3 regions of the Clostridium aquiflavi genome follow, and region 1 is predicted to be linked to each of the others. Evidence: predicted binding sites of a transcription regulator. Region 1 holds the regulator's gene; each other region holds the start of a gene.
The links. Region 1 encodes LexA, which represses DNA repair genes until DNA is damaged. Its sites were predicted from a motif close to CNAACANNTGTTNG; they were not measured.

Region 1 (5,361 bases):
AATTTTTCATTCTACTTCTATTTTTAAAATAGAATTTGAAAAACAACAAAAAGTGTAATTCTTAGAATAAAGAAAAATTCAAATTCAATTTTTGATACAAATTCAATATTATAATATGTGTAAAACTTTATATTTTAAGGAAAATCAAAAAGAATTCTAGTGATTAGTTTACTAAATAACAATCATTAAAAATTTAATTATTTTTACAATTTAAGGAATAAAATTATTCATGGATAATAATTCTTATCTAAATGAAAATACAAGACTGATAAATATCCATAAAATTAAAAGTATATAATTTAGCTTATTGGTTAATAATTTAAGTTAGATGGATAATTAAATTTATATTTTAATAAGCATTAAATCTAAAACCAAGATTAAAATTTCAAATAAATCAATTTTAATGCTAAAAATCGCTTAATTTTATTTCGGGAAATATACATTTCCCGAAATAATTGATTAAAAATTCATTTATTGGTATAATATATTTAAATCTTATGAAAATAGATTTAAATTATAATAAATGATGGTGATAAAATATATGAATTATGATATTGATTTTTTTCAAAACAACGACTTACCTAATTCGGTAATAGATTTTTTAAATTACTTAGAAACCATAAAAAATAAATCTACAAATACAATTGCTGCATACAAAAAAGATTTAACTATCTTTTTTAAATTCATGAAATTATATCGAGGACTTATTAAAGATAAAAATATAGAATTCGAAGAAATAGATATTAGAGATATTGATGATGATTTTTTAAAAGGTATAAAGCTTAGAGATCTATATGCCTTTATGTCTTTCATTGAAAAATATAGAAATAATAGCGCTTATGCAAGAGCTAGAAAAGTTGCTACTTTAAAATCTTTTTTTAAGTTTTTACAAGGAAAAGCTAAAATAATTGTGGACAACCCTACAACAGAGCTAGAATCCCCTAAGATAAATAAACGACACCCTGTATATCTTACATTAGATCAAAGCATACATTTACTTGGATCTTTAGATAAAAATGATAAAAATTACGCTCGAGATTATTGTATATTAACTTTATTTTTAAATTGTGGAATGCGTCTTTCAGAATTGTGTGGAATATTAATTGAAAAAATTAGAAATGATATTTTAACTATTATAGGTAAAGGTAATAAAGAACGTACAGTTTATTTAAATGATGCTTGCTTAAAAGCAATTGAAAATTATATGGTGGTTAGGGATGATTCTAAAGCTTTGCCAGAATACAAAAAGTTTTTATTCTTATCTTCTCACAATAAACCAATAAATCAAAGAACAGTTGAGATAATGATTAAAAAACATGTAAAAAATGCAGGGTTAACAGATGAAAAATATACTCCTCATAAATTGAGACATACTGCTGCTACACTTATGTATAAGTATGGAGATGTGGATATAAGAAGTCTTCAAAATATATTAGGCCATGAAAATATTTCCACTACTCAAATTTACACTCATGTAGATGATGATACATTAAGAGATGCCGTAAAATCAAATCCACTATCAAAATTATAAAGAATTCTCTCCTACTTTATAAAAAATCTCTATTATTATAGTCTAAAAATATAATAATAGAGATTTTAAAAATATAAGTAAATTATTTTACATAATATTTATACTGTAATTTATATTTATTATCTTATAGGATTTCCTAAGGTTTCTTTAAATTGAGCAACATAGGTTGGATCATTACCTTCATATACAACCAAAGTATTCCCTTTTTTATAATAATTAGGTTTAGTTTTGTAATCTACAGTGGCCCCTTCTATTTTCATTCCATCATCAGATATCCTTTTTATATCTTCATCAATTTTATTAGAATCATCATATTCATAAACTCTAACATAATCATTTCCGACCATGTAGTCAGTTTCTGTTCCACTAAAATAATCTTTTTTACTTCCATTTACTGCATCTTTAAGTTCATTACCAGCATTTACTACATCATCTTTAAAGTTTATTGCTGTATATTTTATGGTTTCCCCAGCATCTTTTGTTGCATCTTTAACGTTATTACCTAAATCCTTAACATCTTCTTTAACATTTTCTCCTGCTTCTTTCATGTTTGTTTTAGAATCATCAGAATTATTAGATCCACATCCTATAAACATTGAACATGATAGCAATGTAGCCAATAGTAAGGCTAAAATTGATTTTCTTTTCATAAATCTTACACCTCATTTCTAATTAATCTTCTAATTTAGTTTGCCAAAAAACACTTAATATATTCACATTCGTTAAAACCGCTATTTTTTTAAACATAATAAACATTATGTAAACTAATATAAATAAAAAGATGAAATAACTCATAATACAAAGCTATTTCATCCGGTACGATTTTAAATGAATAAATTTCCAAACAATTTATTAAAGTGATACTCTTGCAGCACTTTTAATGCTATTACATGTTTTTATTATTCATAGACTTATATAAACAATATTGCTAATAATAAAATTAATTTTTTCATAAAAATTATCTTTCTTTTTCACAACTATTTCAATAATAGTTGTGTTAAAAAAGGATATATTTTTTTATGCTTTATTTTTGAATTTTCTTACGCCAGGATATACTTCTTCTGTAAGTTCTTCTATATTATCATCATTAAATAATTCATTATCATCTAAATATTCAATATGATCGAATGCATCTTCATATTCTGTTTCTTCAGTAAGTTTAAATTCATCACTATTTAATCCTTTAGATTCAATGAATTTAGAATAAATATCTTTTAAGTTTAAATTATTTTGTTCTAATTCTTCTATTTGATCTTCATCAAGAGATGATTTTAAGTTATTAAAAAATTCTTCTTCTAAAATCTTATTTTCATCTTTAGTTTTTGAAATTTCTTCTATTTTTATAGCTTTAATATCAACACCATCTATTTCTAAGCATTTACCACAATTATCACATATTTTATTTTCATATATATCGCAATAATCATCATCATTATATTTATTTGTCATTATTAAGTACCCTCATTTCTATAATGAAATTGTCATTCTATTATATCAAAACCATAAATTTAAATCAAATAAAATATTAACTTTAATCTTTGAAACATACAGAACATAAGTTTGTTATATTATAAAACCTATGTTATAATAACAATAAGATAGAGAGGTGTAATATTAATGATCGAGAGTAAGGACAGACAAACGGAAATTTATGAATTTTTAAAATTATATATAGAAAACAAGGGATATCCACCTTCAGTAAGAGAAATATGCGAAGCTGTTTCATTAAGATCTACATCTACTGTACATGGTCATTTAAAAAGATTAGAAAAAAAAGGATTAATTAGAAGAGATCCAACGAAACCAAGAGCATTAGAAATAGTTAAAAATAATAGAGATAAAAAAGAAATGGTAAACATACCCATAGTTGGTAAAATTACTGCAGGTATTCCGATACTTGCAACTGAAAATATAGAAGACTCGTTTCCGATACCTCTTGATTATATAAAACATGATAATGAATTATTTATGTTAAGAGTATCTGGTGAAAGTATGGTTAATGCTGGCATAAGAGATAATGATTTAGCAATTATTGAAAGCTGTAAGACTGCATTAAATGGAGATATTGTTGTTGCTTTAATAGATGAAGAAGCAACAATTAAACGATTTTTTAAAGAAAAAGATCATATAAGATTACAGCCTGAAAATGATTCTATGGACCCGATAATAGTTGATAATTGTTCTGTTTTAGGTAAATTAGTTGGAATATTTAGATCTTACTAACTTAATCAATTAAATTTAAAACAATATAATTTAGTCTTTATTAAATTAGTGAATTAAATTAATTACTATGCTTTAATTAGTGCTGAAAAGTTATGAGCTGAAATACTAAGTTATAATTTAGTATTTCAGCTTTTTTAATGTTTAGTACTAATTAAATTTTTAGTTATTTTACTTCAAGTACTTTACTTAATCCTATTAAGATTCCTATTTTACCATGATCAAAGTTTAGCCCACCTTGCATATAAGCTATATAAGGTTCTCTTATTGGACCATCTGCAGACAATTCAATTGTTGATCCAGATATAAATGCGCCAGCTGCCATTATTATTTCACTATCATATCCTGGCATTGCCCATGGTTCACACACAGCAAATGCATCAATTGGTGAAGCTGCTTGAATTCCGTTACAAAATTGAATTAATTTTTTAGGATCACCAAATTCTATAGCTTGTATTATGTCAGTTCTCTTATCAGTAGATGCTGGGAATCCCTTAAAGCCAGCAAGTTCCATTGTTTTAGCACAAAATATTGCTGTTTTTACAGCTTCCATAGAAATGTGTGGTGCTGAAAATAATCCTTGATATAAACTTCTCATAAGTCCATAAGTTGCGCCATACTCGCCCCCTATTCCTGGAACAGTGAATCTATAAGAGGCTTGTTCAACATATTCTTTTTTACCAACTATATATCCACCACCTGGAGCAATACCTCCACCTATGTTTTTCATAAGAGATCCTGCCATAAGATCTGCTCCAACTTCTGTTGGTTCAATAGCTTCAATAAATTCTCCGTAGCAATTATCTACAAAAATCACAACATCTTCTCTTACTTCTTTTATGCATTTTATTACTTCTTCAATTTCTGAAACTAAGAAAGATTTTCTAGAAGCATATCCTGTACTTCTTTGTATATGTATTAGTTTTATAGCTTTATCATTTTTTAATGTCTCTTTAATTTTATCGAATTTAAATTTTCCATTCTCATCTAATTCAATAACATCTGTTTTTATATTGTATTCATCTAATGAACCTTTAGTTTTTTTGTCAGCAAGTCCTAATACTCCTAAAAGAGTATCATAAGGCATTCCAGAAACACAAAGTATTTTATCACCAGGTCTTACATTTCCCATCATAGCAGCACCAATAGCATGAGTTCCGCTTACGAAATTAGGTCTAACTAAACCTGCTTCAGCTTTAAATATTCTAGCATAAACTCTATCTAAAGTATCTCTTCCAAAATCATCAAGACCATATCCTGTTGTATTAGTAAAATGTGATTCACTTATTCTTTCTTCTTGAAAGGCTTTTAATACTTTAAGTTGATTAAATTCTCTTATTTCATCGTACTGTACAAATATATCTTCAGTCTCTTTTAAAGCTTTTTTATATAATTTAAATGCTTCTTCACTAATATTGTAATTATTAATTAAAAATTCTTCTGTTTTCTTTAACATTTTTGTATATTCTCCTCCTAGGTATTACAAGTATATTTCCTCAAAAATAAATAGGCAAATAATTGCCTATTTATTTTAGTTTTCATTATCTACAAATAAAATTGGTTTTTCTGGAGTTACAGTGGTTATTGCATGTTTATATATAAGCATTTGT
Region 2 (5,361 bases), on a different contig from region 1:
CAAAGATATGGTGATGAATTAAAAAATCTTATACCTGAAATAGACATAATGTTAGGAGTTAATGATTATAATAAAATAGATAAAGTTATTACAGAACTTATTGAAGGAGATAAAGAAGCTTCTCAATTATTAAATTATTCTGATGAAAACATAAATGAAGGAGACAGAATTCTTACAACACAAAAGGAAAGTGCATATATAAGAATTGCAGAAGGTTGTAATAATTTTTGCACATATTGTATAATTCCTAAAATAAGGGGAAAATTTAGAAGTAGAAGGATGGAAAATATAATTAGTGAAGCTACAGACTTAGCAAGTAAAGGTGTTAAAGAGTTAATATTAATAGCTCAAGATACAACACAATATGGTAGTGATATTTATGGTAAGAAAAATCTTCATGTATTATTAAAAGAGTTATCTAAAATAGAAGGAATAAAGTGGATTAGAGTATTATATTGCTATCCCGAAGCCATATATGATGAATTAATAGAAGAAATCGCATCTAATGATAAAGTAGTAAAATATTTAGATATACCTATACAGCACATAAGTGATCATGTATTAAAGCTTATGGGAAGAAAAACAAGCAAGAAAGACATAACTGATAAAATAGAAAAACTTAGAAAGAATATACCAAATATTACAATTAGAACAACATTCATAGTAGGATTTCCACAAGAAACACAAGAAGACTTTCAAGAAATTTTAGAATTCTTACAAGAATATAAATTAGATAAAGTAGGAGTTTTTAAATATTCAAGAGAAGAAGATACACCGGCTTCAAGAATGGATGGACAAATAGATGAAGAGATAAAGAGCGAAAGAGAAGAAAAGTTAATGTTATCTCAAGAAAAGATTTCTAATAATATAAATAAATTGAAAGTTGGCAAAAAATATGATATTCTAATTGAAGAATATGATGGTGAATGCTATAAAGGTAGAAATTTTGAGATGGCACCTGATATAGATGGAAATGTATTTTTTGAATCTCCTAAGCCATTGGAGATAGGTGAATTCGTTAAAGTAAAAATAATCAAAAATATGGATTACGATTTAATAGGAGTTGTTGAAGATGAATCTTGCAAATAAGTTGACTTTAATTAGAATATTTTTGGTACCTATTTTTCTGATATTTATAGTTGTTAAAGGAATACCATATGGTAGTTTTATAGCTACTATAATATTTGTTTTAGCTGCTTTAACAGATAAGCTTGATGGATATATTGCAAGAAGTAGAAACCAAGTTACTAACTTTGGAAAATTTATGGATCCTTTAGCTGATAAACTATTAGTGACAACTGCACTAATTACATTAGTTGAAATGCATATAGTTCCAAGTTGGGCTGCTGTTATAATAATAGCACGTGAATTTGCAGTATCAGGCTTAAGAACATTGGCTGCTTCTGAGGGAAGAGTTATAGCAGCAAGTTGGTGGGGAAAGATAAAAACAGTAATACAAATAATAGCTATAGTATTATTGCTATTACAAGTTAGTATAGGTGACTCAAAGTATTTAACTAATTTAGTTATTAATAGTGAATTTTGGAAAGGATTCTTTAGTACAGTTCCAAATATAATGCTAATAGCAGCTGTTATAATAACTATAATTTCAGGATATGAATATTTTAAGAAAAACAAAGATTCAATATCTACTAATAAATAGATAAGTTTAAAATAATATAACATGGATATAATTATAATAAATTCCTTCTTTAAGATGTATTTTAAAGGGGGAATTTTTATCAATACTGTTGACTAATAATAATAGTTAAATTATAATTATATACAGAACATAAGTTCGATGAGAGGAAGGTAACATTATGGCTAATATAGATGTAAATAAATTAAAAGCAATTGAAAATGCAATGGGACAAATAGAAAAGCAATTTGGTAAAGGTTCAGTTATGAAATTAGGTGAAGACAGTGTTTTAAATATTGATTCAATTTCTACTGGATGTTTAGATTTAGATATAGCACTTGGAATTGGTGGAGTTCCAAAGGGAAGAATTATTGAAATTTATGGTCCTGAAAGTTCAGGTAAAACAACAATAGCTCTTCATATAGCTGCAGAAGCACAGAAAAAAGGTGGAGCAGTAGGATTTATAGATGCAGAACATGCATTAGATCCATCTTATGCAAGAAACTTAGGGGTAGATACAGAAAATCTTATAGTTTCTCAGCCAGATACAGGAGAACAAGGTCTTGAAATAGCAGAAGCATTAGTTCGTTCAGGTGCAATTGATGTAATTATAGTTGACTCTGTTGCAGCATTGGTTCCTAAAGCTGAAATTGAAGGAGAAATGGGAGATTCTCATATTGGACTTCAAGCAAGACTAATGTCACAAGCATTAAGAAAACTAGCAGGTACAATTAGTAAAACAAATTGCATAGCAATTTTCATTAACCAATTGAGAGAAAAAGTTGGAGTAATGTTTGGTTCACCTGAAACAACAACAGGAGGAAGAGCATTAAAGTTCTATGCATCAGTAAGACTTGATGTAAGGAGAATAGACTCTATAAAACAAGGTGATGGTATTGTTGGTAATAGAACAAGAATAAAAGTAACAAAGAATAAAGTAGCACCACCTTTTAAACAAGCAGAATTTGACATAATGTATAACGAAGGTATTTCAAGAGAAGGAAACATATTAGATGTTGGAGTTAAGGAAGAAATAGTACAAAAGAGTGGGGCATGGTTCTCATATGGAGACATAAGGTTGGGTCAAGGTAGAGAAAATGCTAAACAATACTTAAAAGAAAATCCAGAAGTTGCATTAGATGTAGAAAATCAAATAAGAGAAAAACATAATCTTCCATTGATGGATGCTGTTATAAATGAAACATCATCTGAAGTTAAAAATAAAGAAAATAAGGAACAATCAGATAAATAAATAGATAATTATAAAAAGCAAAAGGATTATTTCTTTTGCTTTTTTTACAATAAAAAGGATGATATATATAAATATTGTTATATGAAAATATTTTTATGATTATATATGTTGTTATTACTAAAATTTTATAGCAAATACAAATAAAAAAAACTCTTGTAACTCAGTAAATATGAGCATGATAACAATATCATAGCAAGCTTGACATAATTTTATTTTTAATATAGAATAAAAAGGAATACTGGTTTATCATATTCCCAATACAGTGAGAATAATATGACACCTACTATGATTTCTTGTTTACAAAAATAGATAGCTTAACAAGCTAGGAGGTGTTTATATGAAATTTTGGATTTTAATAATAATAGTAAATTTAATTATATTATTAGTATTAGGAATACTACTTTATAAAATGATACAAAAAGTATCGAAGGATAAAATTGAATCTCTTGAAAATGAGGCACAAGATGTTTTAGAAAGAGCTAAAAGAGAAGCAGAAGCTCTTCAAAAAGAAACAATACTTGAAGCTAAGGAAGAGGTTCATAAGTTAAGAAATGATTTTGAAAAAGAATCTCGTGAAAGAAGAAATGAGATTCAAAGACTTGAAAGAAGAGTTATTCAAAAAGAAGAATCACTTGATAAAAAGAGTGATACGCTAGAAAAAAGAGAAGAAAAAATTAATCAAAGAATGCTTGATATAGATCAAGTAGAAGCCAATGTAAAAGAAATATATACTCAAAGAAGAGAAGAATTGGAAAGAATTTCATCTCTTTCTAGTGAAGAAGCTCGTAAAATTCTTTTAGACGAAATTAAAAGAGAAATTTCACATGATGCTGCATTGATGATAAAAGAAATCGAAAGCAAAGCAAAAGAAGAAGCAGACAAAAGATCAAGAGAAATAATCACGACTGCTATTCAAAGATGTGCTGCGGATCATGTGTCTGAAACTACTGTGCATGTTGTTGCGCTACCAAATGATGAAATGAAGGGTAGAATAATAGGTAGAGAAGGAAGAAACATTAGAACTCTAGAAACATTAACCGGAGTAGATTTAATAATAGATGATACTCCAGAAGCAGTTATTCTTTCAAGCTTTGATCCAATAAGGAGAGAAGTTGCAAGAATAGCACTTGAAAAGTTGATAGTGGATGGTAGAATACATCCAGCAAGAATCGAAGAGATGGTCGAAAGAGCAGTTAAAGATGTAGAAAATGATATAAAAGAAGAAGGGGAACAAGCGACCCTAGAAACTGGAATAAATGGATTACATCCAGAACTTATAAGACTACTTGGCAGATTAAAGTATAGAACTAGTTATGGTCAAAATGTATTAAAACATTCCATAGAAGTTTCATATTTAGCTGGTTTAATGGCTTCAGAATTAGGTTTAGATGTTACTCTAGCTAAAAGAGCAGGATTACTACATGATATCGGTAAAGCTGTAGATCAGGAGCAAGAAGGTCCTCATGCACTAATTGGAGGAGACCTTGCTAAGAAATATCATGAGCAACCATTGGTGATAAATGCTGTAGCAGCCCATCATGGAGATGTGGAAATGCAATCTTTAGAAGCAGTATTGGTTCAAGCGGCAGATGCTATATCAGCAGCTAGACCGGGGGCAAGAAGAGAAACATTAGAAGCATATATTAAGAGATTGGAAAAATTAGAAGAAATCGCAAATTCTTATGAGGGTGTAGAAAAGTCATATGCCATTCAAGCTGGAAGAGAAATAAGAATTATTGTTAAACCAGATAAAGTTGACGATGCTGGTACTGCTGAATTAGCTAGAAATTTAGTGAAGAGCGTAGAAGAACAACTTGAATATCCAGGACAAATTAAGATTAATGTAATAAGAGAAACTAGAACAGTAGACTTTGCTAAATAAAATTAAAAGATAAAATGTATAATTATTATACATTTTATCTTTTTTCTTTATAAAATATTATACTAAATAAAAGGAATTTAATAGATTGTATAGAATATATATTAATGTAAACGATTTTGTATAATGATTCTAGGAGGAATAATAAAAATGGAAGTATTAAAGGTATCAAGTAAATCAAATCCTAATTCGGTAGCAGGCGCATTAGCGGCAATAATAAAAGAAAAGAACATAGCGGAAATACAAGCAGTGGGAGCTGGAGCAATAAATCAAGCAGTTAAAGCTATAGCAATAGCTAGAGGATTTGTGGCACCAAGTGGAAAGGATATTATTTGTGTACCAGCTTTTACGGATATACAAATAGATGGAGAAGAGAGAACAGCAATAAAACTTATAGTACAACCTAGATAAGATAAAGAAGAGCTTGGTAATGGGCATCTTAATTATTTTTAAGTTGAAATTAATTACAAAACAGTATATACTAAAATGGTTGGATGCTATATTTATTAATTAATTTTTTGTAAAGAGGTGGATATAATGGTATCAAAAGAAGTTATAGTAAAAAGTTCATCAGGTCTTCATGCTAGACCA
Region 3 (5,361 bases), on a different contig from region 1:
GAACTGTGAGTGATTTAAGAAGAGACGAAGAAAAGTCTAGAATAAGTAAGGCGTGGCGAATAATCATAAGTACTGCTATGTTACTAGTGATTGGAACTGGATGCATATTTGTAGGAAATTATTTAGCAACTAAAGGTATATTATTAACTACAGCTTCACAAAAGGTTTCAAGTGAATTAAAACAAATGAAAGATGTAGATAAATATTCAGCGCTATTTCAAGTAAGGGAAGCTTTAATATCAAAATTTGATGGTGAGATAGATGATAATACATTGCTAGAGGGTGCTATTAAAGGTATGACAGCATCGTTAGAAGATCCATATACAGTATTTATGAATAAAGAAGAGTTTAGTAAGTTTATGGAACAAACTACTGGTAGTTTTATGGGAATAGGAGTTCAAGTTGGGGTAAAGAATGATCAAATAACAATAATATCTCCTATTGAAGGCTCACCAGCAGCTTCAGCAGGATTACAATCTGGTGATGTAATACAAAAAGTAAATGATGTTGAATTAGATGGAACAGATCTTGATAAAGCAATATCTATGATTAGTGGAAAAGAAAAAGCAGAAGTAAAATTAACTATTGCTAGAGGTCAAAATAGTCCATTTGATGTAAATGTAACAAGGGATGTTATAAAAGTTGAATCAATAAAAGGAGAAATGATTGATTCATCTATTGGTTATATACAATTAACATCTTTCATGGATGAAAATATTACTGACGATTTTAAAAACAAGATAAATGAATTAAAGAATTCTGGGATGAAAGGTTTAATATTGGACTTAAGAGGAAATCCAGGTGGATTGCTTTCACAAGCTGTTGGAGTAGCATCTCAATTTATACCAGAGGGAAAAATAATAACATATACTATTGATAAATATAATAATAAAGCTGAATCACCATCTATTGGAGGAATAGCAGAAGGATTTCCATTAGTATTACTTGTTGATGGAGGAAGTGCTAGTGCTTCAGAGGTTGTTACAGGAGCGTTAAGAGATTATAAAGTAGCAACAATTGTTGGAACAACTACATTTGGAAAAGGAATAGTTCAACAACCTATTAGATTTTCAAATGATATAGGTGGACTTAAAGTAACAGTTTCAAAATATTATACCCCTAATGGAGAAAATATTCATAAAAAAGGCATAGCGCCTGATTATGATGTGGAGATACCTAAAGATTTATTTAAAGAAAAATATTCTAGAGATATAGATCCACAATTTAATAAAGCTTTACAGCTTATAACTGAGAAGCTTAATTAGGGGGATTAATATGGAATTAACATTTTATACATTAAGAGGGGTCGCTGGTGCAATAGTAAATCCAGGATTAATGATTGTACTAATCTTTTTAGGGATAATATTATATTTTAAAAATAGAAATTTGGTTATGATGCAAAGATTAATTCTAGGGGACAATATAAACACTCCTCTAGAACTAACTTTATCACAAATTGTATTAGGAATAATAGCAGGTGCAATAGGCAGTGTTATACTTAGCATATTAGGAATAAGATTTTGGGAAAACTCAGGTATAATATATTTATTTATGATTTCAATAATTTTAATGTTTGTAAAACCAAGATTTATATGTTTTTCTTATTCTGGAGCTATATTAGGAATTATAAGTATAGCAATTAGTCTATTATCAAATGTATTTCCGTCATTAAAGAGTACTACAATTTTCAATATTGATATAATATATCTTATGACATTTATAGGTGTATTACATATTGTTGAAGGTTTTTTAGTAATGATAGATGGAGATAGAGGTTCTATTCCTATTTTTAGTAACAAAAATGGAAAGATAATAGGTGGATTTTCTCTTAATAGATATTGGGTTTTATCTATAGCAATATTAATATTAGCGTTGTCTAATAATGATACAAGCAATTACATAACAACAACTATATCAACACCTAAAGGATGGCCATTTATAAGTGGAAATTTAACAAATAAATTATTAGCATTAAGCACAATATCAATAATGCCATTTTATGCTGTAATAGGTTATTCATCAATTACATTTACAAAAAGTAAAAAAGAAAAAGCTGTTCACTCAGGACTTTCTATATTATTTTATGGAATATGTTTAACTTTAATAGCTCAAATTGCAAGATTTGGACTTGGTTTTGAAATAGTAGCAATAATATTTGCTCCACTTGCACATGAAGTGATGTTAAAAATCCAAAGAGATAACGAAAATAAACAAAAGCCTAAATTCATTAGCGATGAAGAAGGACTAGTTGTATTGGAGGTTGTTCCTAGAGGTATAGCATATAATTTAGGAATAAAGCCAGGAAATAAGTTAATCTCAGTGAATAATAGTGTTGTAAATTCTGAAGCAGATGTACTTATTATTTTAAAAGAAAATTTTTACAATGTTACTTTTAAAATTAAAGACTTAAGTGGAATAATAAAAGAAATACCAGTTAAAACTAGTAAAGGTAAGAGACTTGGTATGCTCTTAGTTCCAAGAACAATAAAAGAGAAAGATAAAATATGTATAAAAGAAAATAAGTTTTCTAAGATATTAAAAAATGTAAAAGAAAAACACTAGTAGTTTTATTTTATAAGTTGAAAAACAGTTGATATTTTAGTGTAATTCCAATGTCAGATCGCAATTATATTAAAATATCAACATTGGCTTAAAGTAGAAAGTATATAATATAAAGTCAGTAATTCTTATTGAATTTACTGGCTTTTTTCTTTAATAATTGGCTGTATTTAAAACATAGCCTAATAATTTATAAAATCTTTAAAAATTGAAAAAACTAATAATTTAGAATACTTTAAGTTAGAATTAAAAATCAAGTATTAGAAGTAGAGAATTAACTTTGTTGATGAATTATTGAATGAGTTTATGTTGACTTAGGTTATAATGAAAAGTAAAATATAATAAAATGCATACGAATGTTTGTTCGCAAAAAAGAGGTGTTAATTATGGGAGAATTTAAAATACATTCAAAATTTAAACCTATGGGGGATCAGCCACAAGCTATTGATACTATATTAAAGTCAATAAAACAAGGTAATGAGTTTCAAACTTTATTAGGAGTAACTGGATCTGGTAAGACATTTACTATGGCCAATATAATAGAAAATTTACAAAGACCAACTCTAATTTTGGCTCATAATAAGACTCTTGCAGCTCAATTATGTTCTGAATTTAAAGAGTTTTTTCCAGAAAACATAGTTGAGTACTTTGTATCTTATTATGACTACTATCAACCAGAAGCATATGTACCACAAACTGATACTTTCATTGAAAAAGATGCATCTATAAATGATGAGATAGATAAGCTTAGGCATTCAGCTACATCAGCACTTTTTGAAAGAAGAGATGTAATTATAGTGGCATCAGTTTCTTGTATATATGGACTTGGTAATCCTGATGAATATAAAAAATTAACTATAAGTTTAAGAAAAGGAATGCAAAAAGAGAGAGATGAGATAATAAAAAAACTCATAGAGATTCAATATGAAAGAAATGATATAGATTTTTCAAGAGGAACATTTAGAGTAAGAGGAGACTTATTGGATATCATTCCATCATCAACTTCTAGTAAAGGTATAAGAATAGAATTTTTTGGTGATGAAATTGATAGGATAAGAGAATTTGATGTGTTAACGGGAACAATAATAGGGGAAAGAAATCATGTTTCGATTTTCCCAGCATCTCACTTTGCAACTTCAAAAGAAACTGTAGAGAGATCATTAGGTGAAATAGAGAATGAATTAGAAAATAGACTTAGAGAATTGAATTCACAAGAAAAGTTATTAGAAGCTCAAAGATTAAGACAAAGAACAAACTTTGATATAGAAATGATAAGAGAAATGGGTTATTGTAGCGGAATAGAAAATTATTCTAGAATTTTAGATGGAAGAGCACCAGGTACACCGCCAAAGACATTAATAGATTATTTTCCAGAAGATTTTTTATTATTTATAGATGAAAGTCATGTTACATTACCTCAGGTAAGAGCAATGTATGCTGGAGATAGGTCAAGAAAAAATACGTTAGTTGATTATGGATTTAGATTACCATGTGCTTATGATAATAGACCACTAAAGTTTGAAGAATTTGAAAAAAAGATAAATCAAGTCATGTTTGTTAGTGCAACACCAGCACAATATGAATTAGATCATTCACAGTCTATAGCGGAGCAAGTTATAAGACCAACTGGATTGTTAGATCCTGAAATTGTTATAAAACCAGTAAAAGGTCAAATTGATGATTTATATACAGAAATTCAGGAAACAATATCAAGAGGATATAGAATATTAATTACAACATTAACTAAAAGAATGGCAGAAGATTTAACTAAATATATGATTGAACTAGGTGTAAAAGCCACTTATATGCATTCTGATATTGACACTATCGAAAGAATGAAAATTATTAGAGACTTAAGACTTGGTGAATACGATGTTTTAGTTGGAATAAATCTTTTAAGAGAAGGATTAGATATACCAGAAGTTGCACTAGTTGCAATTTTAGATGCCGATAAAGAAGGATTTTTAAGATCTGAAACTTCTTTAATTCAAACAATAGGAAGAGCCGCTAGAAACTCAGAAAGTAAAGTAATAATGTATGCAGACAATATTACAAAATCAATGAAAAAGGCCATTAGTGAAACTGAAAGAAGAAGAAAAATACAAACACAGTATAATGAAGAGCACGGAATAATACCACAAACAATTAATAAAGAGGTTAGAGATGTAATAGAGGCTACTAAAGTAGCAGAAGAATCAACAGAATATGGCGTTGAAGAAACAAAATCTTTAACTAAGAAAGAAATAAAGAAACTTATAAAAGAATATACAGACGAAATGAAGCTTGCAGCTAAAAATCTTCAATTTGAAAGAGCAGCACAGTTAAGAGATAAGATAGAAGAATTAAAAAGAAAAGAGGGATAAGATGAATGATAAGATAATAATTAAAGGTGCAAAAGTTAATAATTTAAAAAATGTGAGTTTAGAGATACCAAGAGATAAATTAATAGTATTTACAGGATTATCAGGCTCTGGGAAATCCTCTTTAGCTTTTGATACATTATATGCAGAAGGGCAAAGAAGGTATGTTGAATCACTATCTTCTTATGCTAGGCAATTTTTAGGACAGATGGATAAGCCAGATGTTGAATATATAGAAGGATTATCTCCAGCTATATCAATAGATCAAAAAACTACAAGTAAAAATCCAAGATCTACTGTTGGAACTATAACAGAAATATATGACTATTTAAGATTACTATATGCAAGAGTAGGCATTCCGCATTGTCCTAAGTGTGGTAAGGAAATTTCTAAACAATCTGTGGATCAAATAGTGGATAAAATAATATCTTATGGGGATAAA

Region 2: recA (recombinase RecA) is a predicted target of LexA. The motif match lies at 1,788-1,801, and genes of this name have one in related genera.
Region 3: uvrB (excinuclease ABC subunit UvrB) is a predicted target of LexA. The motif match lies at 2,913-2,926, and genes of this name have one in related genera.

Annotation. Positions count from the first base shown of each region.
Region 1 covers NZ_JAVJAN010000032.1:1,325-6,685, forward strand. The annotation lists gene RGC78_RS11990 (tyrosine recombinase XerC) at 542-1,531, shown strand; gene RGC78_RS11995 (YtxH domain-containing protein) at 1,651-2,181, opposite strand; gene RGC78_RS12000 (hypothetical protein) at 2,549-2,980, opposite strand; gene lexA (transcriptional repressor LexA) at 3,149-3,754, shown strand; gene RGC78_RS12010 (methionine gamma-lyase family protein) at 3,918-5,207, opposite strand; gene hfq (RNA chaperone Hfq) at 5,283-5,361, opposite strand, start outside.
Region 2 covers NZ_JAVJAN010000011.1:7,251-12,611, reverse strand. The annotation lists gene rimO (30S ribosomal protein S12 methylthiotransferase RimO) at 1-1,089, shown strand, start outside; gene pgsA (CDP-diacylglycerol--glycerol-3-phosphate 3-phosphatidyltransferase) at 1,073-1,663, shown strand; gene recA (recombinase RecA) at 1,821-2,891, shown strand; gene rny (ribonuclease Y) at 3,229-4,773, shown strand; gene RGC78_RS05235 (stage V sporulation protein S) at 4,921-5,181, shown strand; gene RGC78_RS05230 (HPr family phosphocarrier protein) at 5,308-5,361, shown strand, end outside.
Region 3 covers NZ_JAVJAN010000002.1:8,578-13,938, forward strand. The annotation lists gene RGC78_RS00680 (S41 family peptidase) at 6-1,265, shown strand; gene RGC78_RS00685 (PDZ domain-containing protein) at 1,276-2,562, shown strand; gene uvrB (excinuclease ABC subunit UvrB) at 2,946-4,922, shown strand; gene uvrA (excinuclease ABC subunit UvrA) at 4,924-5,361, shown strand, end outside.